Regions from separate parts of the Spongiibacter taiwanensis genome, predicted to be linked through region 1. Evidence: predicted binding sites of a transcription regulator. Region 1 holds the regulator's gene; each other region holds the start of a gene.
The links. The regulator LexA, encoded in region 1, represses DNA repair genes until DNA is damaged. The targets are predictions, from matches to a motif close to ACTGTNTNTANANACAGT.
Positions count from the first base shown of each region.

Region 2: the regulator LexA is predicted to act here: its motif matches at 2,459-2,476, upstream of ruvC (crossover junction endodeoxyribonuclease RuvC).
Region 3: the regulator LexA is predicted to act here: its motif matches at 2,436-2,453, upstream of NCG89_RS02805 (VRR-NUC domain-containing protein).
Region 4: the regulator LexA is predicted to act here: its motif matches at 1,692-1,709, upstream of NCG89_RS04830 (PA0069 family radical SAM protein).

Region 1 covers NZ_CP098455.1:356,697-360,906, forward strand. The annotation lists gene NCG89_RS01815 (mechanosensitive ion channel family protein) at 1-1,002, opposite strand, end outside; gene NCG89_RS01820 (DUF6763 family protein) at 1,267-1,584, shown strand; gene lexA (transcriptional repressor LexA) at 1,792-2,394, shown strand; gene NCG89_RS01830 (hypothetical protein) at 2,394-2,882, shown strand; gene NCG89_RS01835 (hypothetical protein) at 2,906-3,190, opposite strand; gene NCG89_RS01840 (hypothetical protein) at 3,395-3,880, opposite strand; gene topA (type I DNA topoisomerase) at 3,898-4,210, opposite strand, start outside.
Region 2 covers NZ_CP098455.1:1,008,920-1,013,129, forward strand. The annotation lists gene ybgC (tol-pal system-associated acyl-CoA thioesterase) at 1-36, opposite strand, end outside; gene ruvB (Holliday junction branch migration DNA helicase RuvB) at 33-1,094, opposite strand; gene ruvA (Holliday junction branch migration protein RuvA) at 1,107-1,709, opposite strand; gene ruvC (crossover junction endodeoxyribonuclease RuvC) at 1,743-2,270, opposite strand; gene aspS (aspartate--tRNA ligase) at 2,738-4,210, opposite strand, start outside.
Region 3 covers NZ_CP098455.1:565,418-569,627, reverse strand. The annotation lists gene NCG89_RS02810 (ATP-dependent DNA helicase) at 1-666, opposite strand, end outside; gene NCG89_RS02805 (VRR-NUC domain-containing protein) at 663-2,420, opposite strand; gene ybaK (Cys-tRNA(Pro) deacylase) at 2,543-3,013, shown strand; gene NCG89_RS02795 (SIMPL domain-containing protein) at 3,184-3,909, shown strand; gene NCG89_RS02790 (2-keto-4-pentenoate hydratase) at 3,887-4,210, shown strand, end outside.
Region 4 covers NZ_CP098455.1:1,026,582-1,030,791, forward strand. The annotation lists gene NCG89_RS04815 (GntP family permease) at 1-151, shown strand, start outside; gene NCG89_RS04820 (dienelactone hydrolase family protein) at 176-898, shown strand; gene NCG89_RS04825 (aminoacyl-tRNA deacylase) at 980-1,462, opposite strand; gene NCG89_RS04830 (PA0069 family radical SAM protein) at 1,734-2,792, shown strand; gene NCG89_RS04835 (alkaline phosphatase D family protein) at 2,836-3,966, opposite strand; gene chrA (chromate efflux transporter) at 4,035-4,210, opposite strand, start outside.

The DNA.
Region 1 (4,210 bases):
CACCTGGAGCAACACATCCTGCTTAACGGCGTGATACTCCACCCAATCCCGGGTCTTGGTAAAGGTATAAATGAAAAAATCGAGGGAGGAGGCATTGTACTTGTTGAAGTTGACTATCAGGGTGCGGCCCAGGTCGATATCGGGGTGGTCCTCCAACATTGCCTTCACCCGGCGAATAATTTCCGGCATCAGGTCGGCATCCTGGTAGCGAACACCAATGGTTTCGTAAATCCGCCGATTGAGCATCCGGGAGGGATTTTCCACCGCAATTTGGGCAAAGGTCGCGTTGGGTACATAGAGCGGCCGTGAGTCAAAAGTGCGAATGCGGGTCAGCCGCCAGCCGATATTCTCCACCGTCCCTTCAATATCTTTGTCCGGCGAGCGAATCCACTCACCGACCGAAAAGGGTCGATCCAGATAAATCATCAAGCCGCCAAAGAAGTTCGACAGCAGGTCTTTCGCCGCAAAGCCCACGGCAATGCCCCCAATCCCGCCAAAAGCCAGCACACCGGAAATGCTGTACCCGAGGTTTTGCAGCACCATGAGGCTGGCCACGATGATCACCGTGCTGCGCACCAGCTTGCCCAGCGCCATCACCGTGGTTTGATCGACCGGCTCATCGGCGTTGCGGTATTCGTCCGACAGCAGGCGCCGCTCGACCTGACGCACCAGCGACACCAGGAACCAGGCCAGAATCAGGACCACCCCCATTGCACGAGCCGAGGACAGCAGCGGGAAAATTTCAGCATCGGTGGAATTGCCCACCACCTCCAACACGTAGCTCGCGCCCACCGCCCAGAGCATGAGGATCAAAGGCCGGCGGCTGGCTTCCAGCAAGGAGTCGTCCCACAGGTTGTGGGTTCGGGCAAATCGCACCGCCAGGCGTCGCAAAAAAGCGCTCAACAGCAGATTGGCGCTCAACACGACCAGCACCGCGATAATGACCTCGCCCATCCAGGGATACTGTTCTGGCTGATATTCGGCCCACCACTGCTGCAACATGCCCTGCTACCTCCGCTGCCCGGTTATTCAGATTGCTTACTAAGGGTGGCAAATATATAAAAAACCAGCCTAAAAAACCCATTACTTTTTTGGGACAGGAAGATTAAGTTTGACCCATACACAAAAATAACAGGTGTAAATAAAGCGAATTCACGCTTTTTGTCTTTTGGGTATTAGCATCGAAGCACCTCGGGAAAATACAGACTCGGCTAACACAGTAGCTGTGTTAGCGTTAGTTCAGGCTCGCATGTTGGAGGAAACAATATGGCCGCTGTAAGACCACAGGTAGGACGCTGGTACAAAGAACTTGAGATGGGACAGGTATTTGAGGTGGTTGCCATCGACGATATGGGCACAGTCGATGCTCAGCTCATTGATGGCGAGCTGTGCGAATACGACAGCGAGAGCTGGCGTCAGCTGACACTGGAAGCCATTGAAGAACCGGAAGATTGGCGCAACGCCTTTGAGTTGAGCGACGACGACTTCCGCGATTGGGACGACACCATTGTTCCAGAAACGTGGACCAGCCCGCTCAATGAAATCGAGTCCGACGTCATTAACGGGATTCTCGACGATTACTGAGTAAGGCCCCGACTCTCCCTCCCTGCTCCCGCCATCTTCGGCGGGCCTGCCGCGCTGTTTTCATCGCCAGCACCCCTTGCCATCCCACGCAGCAACTCGCCTCCAGCTTGCTGTAGTGCTTGTCGCAAAAAGAAGGTTGCACACCTGTGATTACTGTATATACTCACAGGTACTGTATAGATAACCAGATACCGAGACAGCGCAAATATGGAAAAGCTAACCGCAAGACAGGCTCAGGTTCTGCAACTTATCCGCAACCATATTGATGACACTGGCTACCCACCCACCCGGGCCGATATCGCCAGGGAACTCGGCTTTCGCTCAGCCAATGCTGCCGAAGAGCACCTCAAGGCCCTGGCCAGAAAGGGAGCAATCGAAATTATTGCCGGCGCCTCCCGGGGCATTCGCCTGCCGGAGTCACAGGGCATTCCTATCATTGGCCGGGTTGCAGCGGGTAACCCCATTCTGGCAGAGCAAAATATTGAAGATTACTGCGATATGCCCGCTTCGATCTTTTCTCCCAGCGCGGACTACTTTCTTCGTGTTCGCGGCGACAGCATGATCAACATCGGTATTTTCAATGACGACTTACTGGCCGTGCACCGTTGTAACACCGCGCTGAACGGCCAGATTGTGGTGGCGCGCATTGATGATGAAGTAACGGTAAAACGCTTCAAGCAGCACAAGAACAAGTATCAGATCAGCCTGATTGCCGAGAACGATGACTACGCGCCCATTGAAGTAGACCTGCGTGAGCAGGATTTTGCTATCGAAGGGCTCAGTGTTGGCGTACTGCGCCGGGGGAATTAATGATGTCTAACATTGAACAGCTGTCTTTGTATCAAGATCACGCCAACACCAACAGCAGTGCTGCCCTCAGCGCGCCCCGTCCAGAGCGGCGCGAGTCTAGCAAGCCAGATGAAGCCAACATGCTGGACCAGGCCAGCGGTCTGAACGAAATCAAATTGACAGGCAACAGCCATATGGCCAAAGCCCTGCTTGCCGGAGTGTTGCTGGAGTTGAGCGGTAGCTCGGATCAACGCTGGGTATGCTGGGTTGGACCTCGCCCCCTGAAACCCCTGCTCGACGCCGGCAGCAGCCTCAGAGGCCAGCGAATTCTTCAGGTGGTTGCCCAGAACGACAATCTTTGCCAAATCGCTGCCAGGGCGCTGGAAACAGGCCGCAGCCATACCGTTGCCTTGCTGGTTAGCGAGACGCTCAGCAGCGCTCAGCAGAAATTGTTGTCAGATGCCGCCCGGGCGGGCAGTGCAGAGTGCCTGATTATTCGAATGGCGTAATGACGCCCGGCACCCATTGGTAATTAATGCAGGGTCTTTGATGTGTCCATGTCGAGGGTGTCGACTTCGTCTTCTTCCTCGGCGTTCAAGGCCGCCTCATCGTCCATCACCGCAGCGGCTTCAAGCCCTGCCTGAACCATAGCGCGGGCTACCTCCAGGCAAGATCCGGTGATATGACGCCGAGTTTCGTCGGAAAACTGGATTACAAGCAAGGGCTTCTCGTCACTCTCTGCTTTCTGCAGGACGATATCGCCGTTCGCTAATTCCACCAATTCAAGATATGACAGCACAAACGATTCCTTGGTCATTGAGGCCCCTCATCAGGCGCCGTAGCCGGTAGTGTACCAAATGGCATTGCAACGCTGCTAATTTTGCTGGCCTGCAAAATGGGCGGCGTGGCACTTGGCTTACACGCGCTGCTTTCAGACTACGCCCACTGACGGGGGACAGGCAAGGAAAGATGGTGATGGCGGTCAGGCGCAGCGGTGCGCGGCACCTCGATTTTGCGACCCTCAGTACTCCATCAGCGTCGCCCGGTGGCGATTGATGATACTGAGCAATTCGTCGTACCACTGTTGCAACTCATCCACGTCGCGGGAGTGGGTGGCCAGGCTGTCCCGGGCGATCAGACCAGAAACTTCCGCCGTCATTACCGCGCCCGGCGCATTGATAAAAGTCTCGCTCACCATGGCCTTGAGCCAAGCGGTGTGGCGCTCCCGGTCGGCCAGCTCCACGATTTCCGGCGGCATCTCTCGGCCTTCAAAATCCCGGGCAAAGTAATTTCCGGCAGGCAATTGCTGAGGAAATTTAGGCTGTTGGGTGATCATATCGGCAAGGTGGGCGCGGTAGGCCAGCTGTAATTGCCAAACCACCGCATCGGCCATCGCCCTGGGGTAATGGCCACCCCAGTGGGCGCCGCCCTCCTCTGCAAGGGCGGCGAGAAACTGCTTGGCAAAATGGGTATGCAGATTGCACTGCCCGCGATAGGACTCTCTCATTGCGCGTGTCCCTCCGGTTACTTGGCCGACTTTTTGGCTTTGGCGTTTTTATCCCGCACCTGCCATTTGCCACCCTCGTAAAAGGCCGACCAGCCCGATGGCTTACCGTCGACTTCAGACTGGACATACTGCTCTTTGCTCTTGCGGCTGTAGCGAATAACCGTGTCCCTGCCCTCGTCATCCTGCACCGGCGCAGAGAACAAGAAAGTGTACTTAGGATCAATCTCGGCCTTGTGAGGAAGAATCTCCTTCACCAAGGGCGCGCGGGTCTCCCGATTACGCGGGAAGCCACTGGCGGCCAGAAACAGCCCCGAAGCACCGTCGCGCAGG
Region 2 (4,210 bases), 650 kb from region 1:
TATATATACCCGCACCGGAATGGAAAAATCACTCAAAACAGCTGCCCTGTGTCGCTACCATCACCCGCACCTGCCGCGCCTTGCTCCGAGTTCGCACCCGGCAGACCAAAGTGACGGTAGGCATTTGCCGTTACCACCCGGCCCCGGGGTGTGCGCATAATAAACCCCTGCTGAATCAAATAGGGCTCCAACACGTCCTCTATGGTGCCGCGCTCCTCACTGATCGCCGCCGCTAAACTGTCGATACCCACGGGGCCGCCATCAAACTTCTCAATCATCGCCAACAGCAGGCGGCGATCCAGATGATCAAAGCCACTGTTGTCCACGTTCAGCATATTTAGCGCCTTGTCAGCCACCTCAGCGGTGACCCGGCCATCTGCCTTCACCTCGGCATAGTCGCGCACTCGCCGCAGCAGGCGGTTGGCGATCCGCGGAGTACCCCGGGAGCGGCAGGCAATTTCCTTCGCGCCCGCACCGTCAATTTCGATACCGAGGATCGCGGCCGAACGGCTGACGATAGTGGCAAGATCAGCAACCCCATAAAACTCCAGCCGTTGCACGATGCCAAAACGATCGCGCAATGGCGAGGTGAGCAGACCGGCTCTGGTGGTCGCTCCCACCAATGTAAATGGTGGCAGGTCCAGCTTGATTGAACGCGCAGCGGGCCCTTCGCCGATCATGATATCCAGCTGATAGTCTTCCATTGCCGGATACAAAATCTCTTCAATGTGGGGGCTAAGGCGATGGATTTCATCGATGAATAACACATCACCCGCATCAAGATTGGTCATCAACGCCGCCAGGTCACCCGCCTTTTCCAACACCGGACCCGAGGTGGTTTTGAGAGATACCTGCATTTCATTGGCGAGGATATTGGCCAGGGTGGTCTTTCCCAGCCCCGGCGGTCCAAAAATCAAGGTATGATCCAAAGGCTCGCCCCGCCCCTGGGCAGCGCGCACAAAAATCTCCATCTGCTCACGCACCGCGGGCTGACCAATATAGTCACCTAGCGCCTTCGGACGTATCGCCCGGTCAAAACGCGCCTCTGTGGTATCAGTGGCATCGGCAGCCACCAGTCGATCGACTTCTATCATTAGCTCGCCCGGTTAACGGATCATACTCTTGAGCGCAGCGCGGATAAGCTCCTCGCTGCTCTTGCCCTCAACCTCCAGGGCATTAATCGCTTTACTCGCTTCCTGAGGCTTGTATCCCAGGGCCACGAGCGCGGCCTCAGCCTCGGCAATTTCGTGGTTTTGGCCTCGGGGCGCAGGTGTCGCGGCAACGGCGGCTCCCGCTGCAGGCACCCAGTCCTTGAAGCGGTCGCGCATTTCGACTACCAAGCGCTCCGCCGTTTTCTTCCCCACCCCCGGCAGTTTGACCAGGGCGGCGGTATCGCCATGTTGCACACAGCGAACAAATTCATCACTGTCGATGCCCGACATCACGGTCAGCGCCAGTTTGGGGCCAACACCATTAACCTTTATCAAATCCCTGAACAACGCACGAGATGCCGTGTCGGCAAAGCCAAACAATAGCTGGGCATCTTCCCGAACAATAAACTGGGTGTAAAGACTCACCTCCTGTCCCAGCGGGGGCAGGCTGTAAAGCGTGGTCATCGGCACCAGCACTTCGTAGCCCACACCATTCACGTCGATGAGGATTTCGGGCGCCTGTTTCTCCAACAACACGCCACGCAATCTACCTATCATCCCAGTTCCTTTTATCCAGTTACGGTTATCAAACTACTTCAGGCGGCCGCGGCGCATGCGTCCGGCGGCGTCCGGCAGGGCCATTTTGGCCAGGCTGCCACCGGCATTAGCGTGACAGATGGCCGCCGCCAACGCATCCGCCGCATCTTCCTGGGGGGCAGCGGGGAGTGACAGCAACAATTTAACCATCTCTTGAATTTGTTCCTTACTCGCAGCCCCGGTCCCGACCACCGCTTTCTTGATCTGCCGGGCCGTGTACTCCGCCACCGTGATATCGCGACTGACACAGGCCACCACCGCAGCCCCTCGCGCCTGCCCCAACTTCAAGGCAGAGCCGGCGCTCTTGGCCATAAACACTTCTTCCACCACGGCTTGATCCGGTGAAAATTCGTCAATGATGGTATTCAGGCTTTTAAAAATGGTGTCGAGACGGGTGGGCAGCGCCACTAGGGGAAGGCGAATAACACCGCTGCTCAGATAGCGGTGCCGGTTACCATCGGATTCAATCACGCCGAAGCCGGTTTTCTGTGAGCCTGGGTCAATCCCTAAAATGATCGTCATAATCGTCCACACGCAGCCCCGACAGCAGGCGGGACACAGGGTCAGGCTAGCCAGGGACGAAAACGGGGGCAAACTTCAGGAGACAACCAGGCAGCGGCACAAACCCGCCCTTGAAACAACCCGCAGCAGATTCGCCATCCCATAGAAGGGGCGCGACCTGAAAACATGCTCGCTATTATGCACAGAACTCTGTGAATAAAGACATGAGGGAGACCGGCTGGCGGAAAATATTTTTCTGCGCCCGGCGCCGGGCGAGGCGCCAAGGGCCAGAACCCGCAAGGGAGGCCTGACCCGGGGCCTGACACAGATCGGATCAATCATTCACGCGTTTCGGTTGCGGCGAGAAAAACGACTCCGGAGTGCATTGCTACCCGCAACCGCGCTTTAGCCTGACAACGCCTGGGCTAAAACGCCTGGCTAAAACGCCTGCGCCGCCCGAAGGCGGCGCAAAGAAGGCATGGACCCGATCATTCTTCGGGCTTGCGCACCCGGATATTCAGTTCGGTGAGCTGCTTGCTCTCCACATCACCCGGTGCGTCGGTCATGACACACGCCGCGGTCTGGGTTTTGGGGAAGGCGATCACATCGCGAATGGATTTGGCACCACTCATCAGCATCACCAGGCGATCCAAACCAAAGGCCAGACCGCCGTGGGGCGGCGCGCCGTATTTCAGCGCATCGAGCAGGAAGCCAAATTTTTCCTCGGCCTCTGCCTCACCGATGCCGAGAATCTGGAACACGGCCTGCTGTATATCCTGGCGGTGAATACGAACCGAGCCTCCGCCCAACTCGGTGCCATTGAGCACCATGTCGTAGGCAATAGACAGTGCCTCGCCGGGGGCCGCCTGCAATTGCTCAACACTGCACGCTGGCGCGGTGAATGGGTGATGCAGCGCAGTCCAGCCACCCTTGTCGTCTTCTTCAAACATGGGAAAGTCGACAACCCACAACGGCGCCCACTGGGCGGTGTACAGGTTCAGGTCTTCACCCAGCTTGCAGCGCAGGGCACCCAGCGCTTCGTTAACAATCTTGGCCTTATCTGCACCGAAGAAAATCAGGTCGCCGTTGTCGGCGCCCACCCGGTCCAGAATAGCGGCGCGAACCGGTTCCGGCAGGAATTTCACAATGGGTGATTGCAGACCGCCCTCAAGATCACTCTTGTCATTAACCTTGATATAGGCGAGCCCTTTGGCGCCATAAATACTGACGAACTTGGTGTAGTCATCAATCTGTTTGCGGGTCAGCGCCTCGTTGCCACCGGGCACTTTCAGCGCCGCCACCCGACCCTTGGGATCCTTGGCAGGGCCAGAAAACACTTTGAATTCCACCTCAGCCATCAGATCGCCAACATCGACCATCTCCAGCGGAATCCGCAGATCGGGCTTGTCGCTACCGAAACGAGACATCGCCTCGGCGTAGGGCATCTGGGGGAAGTCGCCCAAATCCACATCAAGGACATCGGCAAACAGATTGCGAATCATGCCTTCGGTGACGGCCATAATCTGCTGGTCGTCCATAAAGGACGTTTCGATATCGATCTGGGTAAATTCGGGCTGGCGGTCGGCGCGAAGGTCCTCATCCCGGAAACACTTGGCGATTTGATAGTAGCGGTCAAAGCCCGACACCATCAGCAGCTGTTTGAACAGCTGGGGGGACTGGGGCAGCGCAAAAAACTTCCCGGCATGGGTCCGGCTGGGCACCAGGTAGTCGCGGGCACCTTCCGGGGTGGTCTTGGTGAGGATGGGAGTCTCAATATCCAGAAAACCTTCGGCATCCAGATAACTGCGCAACACCGAAGTGACCTTGGCACGCAGGCGCAATTTATCGGCAATCTGGGGGCGGCGCAGATCGAGGTATCGGTAGCGCAGGCGCACGTCCTCACCCACATTGGTGTGGTCGTCCAGCTGGAAAGGCGGTGTCGCCGCCTCATTAAGGATCTC
Region 3 (4,210 bases), 210 kb from region 1:
CGCGGGGTATAGCACACCGAGGGTTTTGCCGATGCCGGTGGGCGCTTGTAACAGCAAATGGCGGCCGGTGCTGATGGTCTTGTAGACCGTTTCTGACAGGTCGCGCTGGCCCCGTCTAAAGTGGTCAAAGGGAAATTTCAGCGCGCTGAGGGCAGTATCACGCTGTTGACGATGACGTTGATTTTGCTCTGCCCACTGCCGGTAGCGCGCGCACAGTTCGCCGGTGAAATTGAGCAAGTCGGCAGCCTCGAACAGTAGCTCCTCACTGGTTTCCCGCTCTTTGACTACATCAAAATAGGTCAGCTTAAGACAGATGCTGTCGCGGTTCTCTCGCAGGCAGAACAATGCGCCGTACACTTTTAACTGGGCCCAGTGCAGTCCCCTTGGGCCAGGGCCAATACGGCGAACGTCCCCCCGATGGGTTTTGATCTCCTCAAGGTAGGGGCTTTTTTTGCTGGCGAAGTAGCCATCCACCCGGCCGCCCAGGCTGAGTCCTTCCCACTCGCCGCTGAGCGGATACTCGGCCACATAGGGGTCGGGTCGTCGGGACTGGACCTTGATGTGGCCGGTGACGCCTTCCAAGGCAGTGGGTGAGGGGGTGTAGCGAAAATCCAGGCTGCCTTTGCGAGCGGCGAACTCACACAATGAGCGAACTGACACATTCATGACGGTGTTGCCTGCGGGGTCGGGTCGCGCCAACGAACCTGGGCAACTGATGCCTTGACCCCGAGTTGGTTGAAAACGTTCAGCCACAAGGTTTGGTGGTCCTGAAGGCGATCACCGGGGCCTTTGACTTCGATAAGTTCAACATCGCGCTGGGGCAGATTGAACTGAATGAGGTCGGGCATGCCGCGGCGGTGGTGACGCAGGTCCAGCAGCAGGTGCCGAAAAATCGCCAGCAATTTTTGCGGTGCGATGCAATCCAGCGCCTGCTCGATCAGGGTTTCGCTGAGGGCGGGCCAAAAAATCAGACTGCAACTCATACCGTGTTTAGCCTGGTAGCACTGCCGAATATGGTCCCGGTAGCTGCCGTCCTGCAGGCTGGCCAGGCGGGCTTCGATGGCATCTCGCCGGCGACTGACAAAATCTTCCCGGTACAGATCGGCGGGGCCGGATTGAAAGGGGTGGAAGAACGCGCCGGGCAGGGGGGCGAACAGGACCGGCCAGAGCAACAGGCCGAGGAGCCCGGGAAACAGGTGGTTTTCGACGTAGTAGACCGGCGTTTCTTCAGTGCTGAGCTGGTCGCGAACGGTCATTTCTACCGACTGATCAGGTTGCTGCATCAGTTCAAGCTGCTGTTGGCGAATGGGCGCTGTGCGCTGCAAATTCAGGCTTGGCAGCGCGACATCGGCCACCTTCTTCTGCAGTCGTTTGGCGACGCGCCCCAAATGCAATTGCACCTCTGGCTGGGGGAAGTAGTGAAATTTCTCGCTGAGCTCGTGGAGCAGGGCTTCGGTCGCCTCGGGTTGCTTCTCGCGCATCCGGAAGTACCGCACCCAGGCCGTGCCGAGGTGACATTGCCGATACAGGTTGGCGGCGTCTTCGTGGCGGCCGCCGCGCTCGGCATGTTGCCCCATCGCCAGCAAAAGGCGCTGTCGGCGGTGCTCCAACCAGGGGTTGGTTGAGGCGGGCGGCGGGGTCAGGGGCGGCACTGCTGTTCCAGCATCAGTCTGGACATCCTGCTGGGCCGCCTCAGTGAGTGCCTGTTGGCAGTGGTGGAGGGTCAGGTAATAGTCGACTTCATCCCGGGTATGAAAGGCCCGGGAGTCGGCAGTGAAGGGGACGTTCTCATAGCTTTGCACCCCCAGTTCAGCCAGTACAAACTCGCTCCAGTCCTGGCGCATGTTGCCGAAGAACATCAGGCGGACTCGCTCGAGCAATGTCTCGGTCTCTAGCGCCACCACCGAAAAAAGTGCGGCTGGCCACAGCGTGCCCAGGGCAGTGTCCTGCTGATCAGGCAGCTGCGCCACCAGCAAACGGCTTAATTCAGCCTTGCCCGCGCTCGCGCCCAAAACCGATTTAGCATCTGGCTTGAGCGCGCTGAGCTGCAATAGCAGCTGGTGCAATTCAGCGCGCCGGCACAACTGGGCGATTTCCAGAGCCTGGATAGGTGGGTCCGGGCGAACCAGCGTTTGCTGGACCAGCTCGGCCAACGCGCTGTCGAGGTCTGTGATTTCTGCATAGCGCAATTTGTCGGTGCGAAACAGGTGGCCCTTGCGCATGGTCATCCGGGCCAGCAGCGCCATGGCTGGCAATGATAGAGCCAGAATACGATCGAGTTGGGTCTGCTCTTCTGCTAGCAGCAGGTCACCATGATGATGACGACACCAACTGACTACGCTCTGAAAATTGCGCAGGTAGTAAAACGGGTCGGCCAGCGGCGCGGGGCGCAGACCCTCTGGAGTGGGCTTCGACGGCATCGGAATGTTTGGATAACTGGTTTTTTGTACAGTATCGTGTTTTTGTTGTGACTCTGGCAAGTTCGCTATGGCAATATTTTTGCGGCCCGTCGATGAGCCCCCACTAAACCGACCCTACCTTTATGACACCTGCTATTGATCAAGCCCGGCGTGCGGGCATTACCTTTGAACGGCACGAATATCGCCACGACCCAAAAGCGGACTCCTACGGCATGGAGGCAGCTGAGAAGCTGGGTGTTTCGCCGCAGCAGGTATTTAAAACGCTGGTGGCCCAGCTAGACGGCAAGGAATTGGTGGTCGCCGTTTTGCCGGTGGATAGCCAGCTCAACCTGAAAAGTCTGGCCAAGGCATTGGCCGGAAAGCGGGCCGTAATGGCCGACAAGAATGCGGTGCAGCGCAGCAGCGGTTATGTGTTGGGTGGGGTGAGCCCCTTGGGGCAGAAACGAGCGCTGCGCACGGTGATTGATGCATCGGCAGAAAGTCTGCCGCAAATGTACGTCAGCGCTGGCCGGCGGGGCCTGGAGATTTCACTCAGGCCCCAGGACTTGGCCATGCTGTGCGATGGGCAGTTTGCCGATATCAAGGATTCATAGCCCTGGTCTAGGGTAGGTAGGCTAGAGCGGGCAGACTAGGGCAGGCACGTGTGGGAAGGCCAATGCGGGCAGGTCAGGGCCGGACGCCCGCGGTAGGCAAGCCCGATGGAAAGGCGGTGAACCGAGTCTGCCCGATGGGCTCTAACAAGCACATTCAAGGGGAGTGCGATATGCAAGGACAACCATCCACCACGCGGGTTGCCGTAATTCTTGGCCTGTCTCTGGTGCTGGGCCTGGGGCTGCTGGGCTATTTATTGGGCGACGCCGCCCTGGGGGTGAAGGAATACGAGCGCAGCGTGACCGTCAAAGGGCTGGCGGAGCGGGAGGTCGCAGCAGACATTGTGATTTGGCCGATTCAATTCACCGAGGCAGGCAATGACCTGGGAAAGCTCTATCGGGATATTGATGCCAGTACCGCCAAAATCCGCGCTTTTCTGCTTAAGCATGGGGTGGCTGCGGAGGCGATTTCAGTGGATTCGCCAGCCATTACCGACAAGTTGGCGCAGCAGTATGGCAACAATGGGCGGGGGGAATTTCGCTACACCGCGTCCCAGAATGTCACGGTGTATTCCAGTGACATACCCACCATTCGCACTGTGATGAGCTCGCTGTCTGAGCTAGGCCAGCAGGGCATTGCCTTTACCGGCGCAAATTATCAGGCGCGCACCGAGTATTTGTTTACCGGTTTGAATGACATCAAGCCGGAAATGATCGAAGAGGCCACTCGCCAGGCCCGCCAGGTTGCCGAAAAATTTGCCGAGGACAGTGACAGCCAGTTGGGCAAAATCCGGCGGGCGTCTCAGGGGCAATTCAGCATCACTGATCGGGACAATAACAATCCCCACATTAAGAAAGTGCGCGTGGTGTCCACCGTTGAATACTATCTGTCTGATTAAGCGCCGGTGTGCCTGGCTTTGGGTGGCGGCCTCACTATTGTGGGGGCCGCTCGCCATTGCCGCCGACCCTGGCGATCTGGAGTCGGCCTATCGCCTGCAAACCAAGGCAATCCATTTACAACTCGCCGGCCAGCAACCCTTGGGTTTTAAGGCTGGGTTAACCTCCCGGGCTGCGCAACAGCGATTTGGTGCGAGTGGCCCGGTGGCAGGTGTGTTGCCGGCCAATGCCGAGCTTGGCAGGCAGGTGCGGTTGCAGGATTTTCTGCAGCCGATGCTGGAATTGGAATTGGCCTTTCGTCTG
Region 4 (4,210 bases), 670 kb from region 1:
TTCCCTGCCCCACAACGGCTACATCGTCACCACCGTTCGGGCCATCTGCGGTGAAACCCACAAGAGCGCCTACTGGCCCATCGCCGCCCTCACCATGGCGATTCCTGCAGTGGGCTTGGTTCTGGCGGTCATTTTGATGCAATGGATGTAAAGCAATCGATCTCGGGAGGCTAAGTTGAGCAACTCACCAGACATTCCTTCTTCAGAAAAACCTTCGCCAGCGGAAAAAATCTCGCTGCGCAGCAGCGACGGCCATTGGTTTAGCGCCGTCCAGGCGCTGCCACGCCAGGCCAATGGCGCAGGTTTGATTGTCATCCACGAGGCCATGGGCGTGAACCGCGGCATTGTCGATGTGGCCCAGTTTTATGCCGACCAGGGCTACCATGTGCTGGCCCCCCAGCTGTACGACCGTTTGCAAAAGGACCTGGTGCTGGATTATGACAGCAGCCTTGAGCAGCGCCTGAGCACCATCGGCAGTAGCGGCTTCACTCTGCCTCTGCTGGATATCGATACCTGCATTTACACACTGAAGGAACGCGGCTGTCAGGCGGTGGGCATTGTCGGTTTCTGCTATGGCGGCACCCTAAGCTGGCTCGCGGCCAGCAAACTGCCAGGGATAGGAGCCGCGGTGATCTACTATGGCTCAGCCATTCCAGACTTTCCGGCAGCCAAACCAAAATGTCCGAGCATCGCCCACTGGGGAAGGCAGGATGTACTGATTGGCCGCAACGCCACAGCCGCCATTGCCGAAGCAAACCCGGAAGTGACAATGTTCGAGTACGACGCGGGCCACGCCTTTAATGCCCATGACCGTCCCGAGGTATACCAGGCCGAGGCCGCCCAACTCGCCCGCCAGCGCTCGCTGACATTTTTTAACGATACCCTGATTGCGGGCTGACGCCACTGTGGGAACGAGCTATCCCCATAAAAAAAAGCCGACCTTCTCAGGCCGGCTCCATGACATCACTTGCCCCAGAATTTAATGGGTCATTCGCGGCATGTAGCTGATCCGCTCGTGCTGCTGCAAACCCATCAGCTCACGAAAGGCGGCGTGCCGCAAATGGATCAGGTGACGGTGGTCGCCGCTCTCTAAATAAACATCCTCCTCACCATCGAGCTCATCATCCCAAACCACCGACATGCCATAGACCTGCCCCAGGGCCGGCACCGCACCGGGCTCACAGTCATCGAACAGGGCGCTCAGCTCATCCTCTGTCGCCAGCCGAAAACGCCCGCCCAGCCAGCTGTTGAACTGCTCCAACATCAAACGCTTATTGGCGGGAATCACGCACATCCTGAAGCACTCGCCATCGTGGAGTATCACCGCTTTGGCCAGCGCCGCAGGCGGTACCCGGGCCCGGTGGGCGGTATCCATGCTGGTTTTGCTAAAGGGGTGTTCCAGTAGATCGTAACTCACTCCCACCTTGCGCAGATGGGCTTCAATTCTTGGGGCAACGGACATGGTGGCATCCTCCCAGGGTTGCGAATAGAGCCTGCCCAGCGCAGGCGGCGCGCTGGGCGTCCCTTTCAATATAGGAGGGAGTGATTTTTCTGTCTAAGAATTGATCAGGCTAAAGAAGCAAGGCCTTTAAACCCAGGGTTTATAACGATTTAGATCAGCTACAAAGTCTCATGCAGCTGGGGCAGCAACACGCGTTGACGACTACCGGGGCTTGACCCTCGAGAAAAATACTGTACAAATAAACAGCATTTTGAGGTCTAAGGAATTTGCCATGCAGCCGCCCGCGATGATCAGAGGCCGCGGCGCCACTCAGAACGCCGAGGGCCGCTTCGCCATCAACCGGATTGAGCTCGACGCTGACGGCCAACCTCTGCGCCACCCTCAGACCGAGATTCGCAGCGAGCAGGCAAAACGACTGATCAATCGCATCACTTCGCCGGATGTACCGTCTAATCTGTCGATCAACCCCTACCGCGGATGTGAGCACGGCTGCGTGTATTGCTTTGCCCGGCCCAGTCACAGCTACCTGGACCTGTCGCCAGGCTTGGATTTTGAAACCAAGCTCACCGCCAAAACCAATGCGGTCGAGTGCTTTGCGCGAGAGCTCAGCAAACCCGGCTATCGCTGCGAAAGCATTTCGCTGGGCATCAACACCGATGCTTACCAGCCAATGGAGCGCCAGCTTGGTTTGACGCGCCAGCTGCTGGAAGTTGCTCTGGCGTTTAATCAGCCCATGTCGATCATTACCAAGAGCACGCTGATATTGCGCGATGCCGACCTCCTCGAAGCAATGGCCCGGCGGCGATTGATACATATAGCGGTGAGCATTACCACGCTGGACAGTGAGCTAAAGCGCATCCTGGAGCCTAGAACCGCCGCGGGCGATGCGCGCCTGCGGGTCGTGCGAGAGCTGAGTGGGCGAGACATTCCCGTTAGCGTGATGGTCGCGCCGGTCATTCCCCTCATCAACGACAAGGAAATGGAGCTCATTCTGATGGCAGCCGCCGAGGCCGGCGCGAAGGACGCATCCTACATTCTGCTGCGCTTACCCCATGAACTGCAGCAGATCTTTGTAGACTGGCTTTACCAGCACTTTCCCCAGCGAGCAGGACACGTTATCAAGCGTATTGAAGATATGCGTGGCGGGCGACTCTACCAGAGCGAGTTTGGTGAGCGCATGCGAGGCAGCGGCATCTTTGCCGAATTACTGACCCAGCGTTTCAACCTGGCATACCGTAAGGCGGGTTTTGACCCCGCCGGAATACCGCCGCTGGATTGCAGTCAGTTCAAGGTGCCGAGCCAGCCGGGTGATCAACTTTCCTTGCTGTAATCGCCGATGCAAGAGCCAATTTAAGAGAAAATATGGCCACGAACTATTTGAGGCTGGCAAGGGGGACGCGCACCTCGCGCCGAACAACACCGCTGGCATCACGAAGCTGAAGCGCGATTTCGGCGTCAGCGCCCTGACCGCGCACTGCAACAAAGCCAAAATTGTCAGCCAGCAAATTGGTTCCCGCTACGCGCAGCGCGTTGCTTTCTTTGGCCGCTGGACTGGCCGCACCCATCGCCGAGTTCAGCCCGCTGGAGGTCACTTCATAGAGTGGGTAGCCGACCACCGAGCTGTCGAGTTTGGAGATTTCACCGAGGTGACGGTCGCCGCTCAAAATCACCACCCCCGCGGCCTGATGCTGATCTATCAGCGCAAACAGGCGTTGCCGCTCCGCGGGAAAGTTCGCCCACTTTTCGAAGCAGTGCTCATCGGGCAACACTTGAATACTGGACACCAGCAAACGCAGGTCGGCAGGCTTGCCCAACTGCGTTCCAAGCCACCGCCATTGGTCGTCCCCCAATATTGATGCGCCCGGATCAGTCTCGGGAATCAGTCCGGTAGGGGCACAGGCCTGCTTGGTTTCGGCGTACCTCAAAGGGCTGCGAAAACTGCGAGTATCGAGCAGAATCACCTGAACCCGCAGCCCGGCCACCGACAGGAAACGGCTGTGGTACACGCCTCGACCCAGACCATCACCCAACTCCAACAAGTTCAGATTGAAAAAGTCGGCAAACTCCTCTCTGGATTGCCGTTGATAGGGGTAGTCTTTGCCACCATCGTTCTCGCCATAATCGTGGTCATCCCAGGTGGCCATCAGGCTCAAGCCGCGCTGGTCTGCCTGCTTGCGAAAGGCAGCAAATTGCGGTGCCAGACTCAAATCCTGATAGGCCGCGGCGATGTTGGTTGGCGGCGGCACCTGGCGATAGGGGCCGACATCGCTGTAAACGTTGTCACCCATAAAAATAAAACCGGACGCACCGCTCGCCAGCACAGACTGCCACACCGGCTGGGGTTGCCACTGGCGCAGGCAGGAGCCAAAGGCCAGGCCGCCATTAAACTGATCGACAGGGACGGTCTCAGCAGGAGATTGACTGCCCTGTCTAGGGCCGCCGCCAGCACAGGCCACCAGCATAACCAACAGCGCTGACACAACAACTTTTGAATAAGACGTCACAAGCTTTCTCCAATTCTCAGGGCATTTCTGACGACCAGCCAACATGTTACCGCCGCGAAATGACAAGCTTAAGACGGCAGCGCCAGTGCCCCAAGGGCAGCAAAACCCAGCACCAGAATCCATACTGGCAACACCGCCCTGCGCAGCAGGACAAAGCCGAACACAACGCACAGTGCCGAGAGCACATTCCATTGGATTTCCAGCTGTACCAGGTTTATCCAGGCCGCCATCAGCAACCCTACCG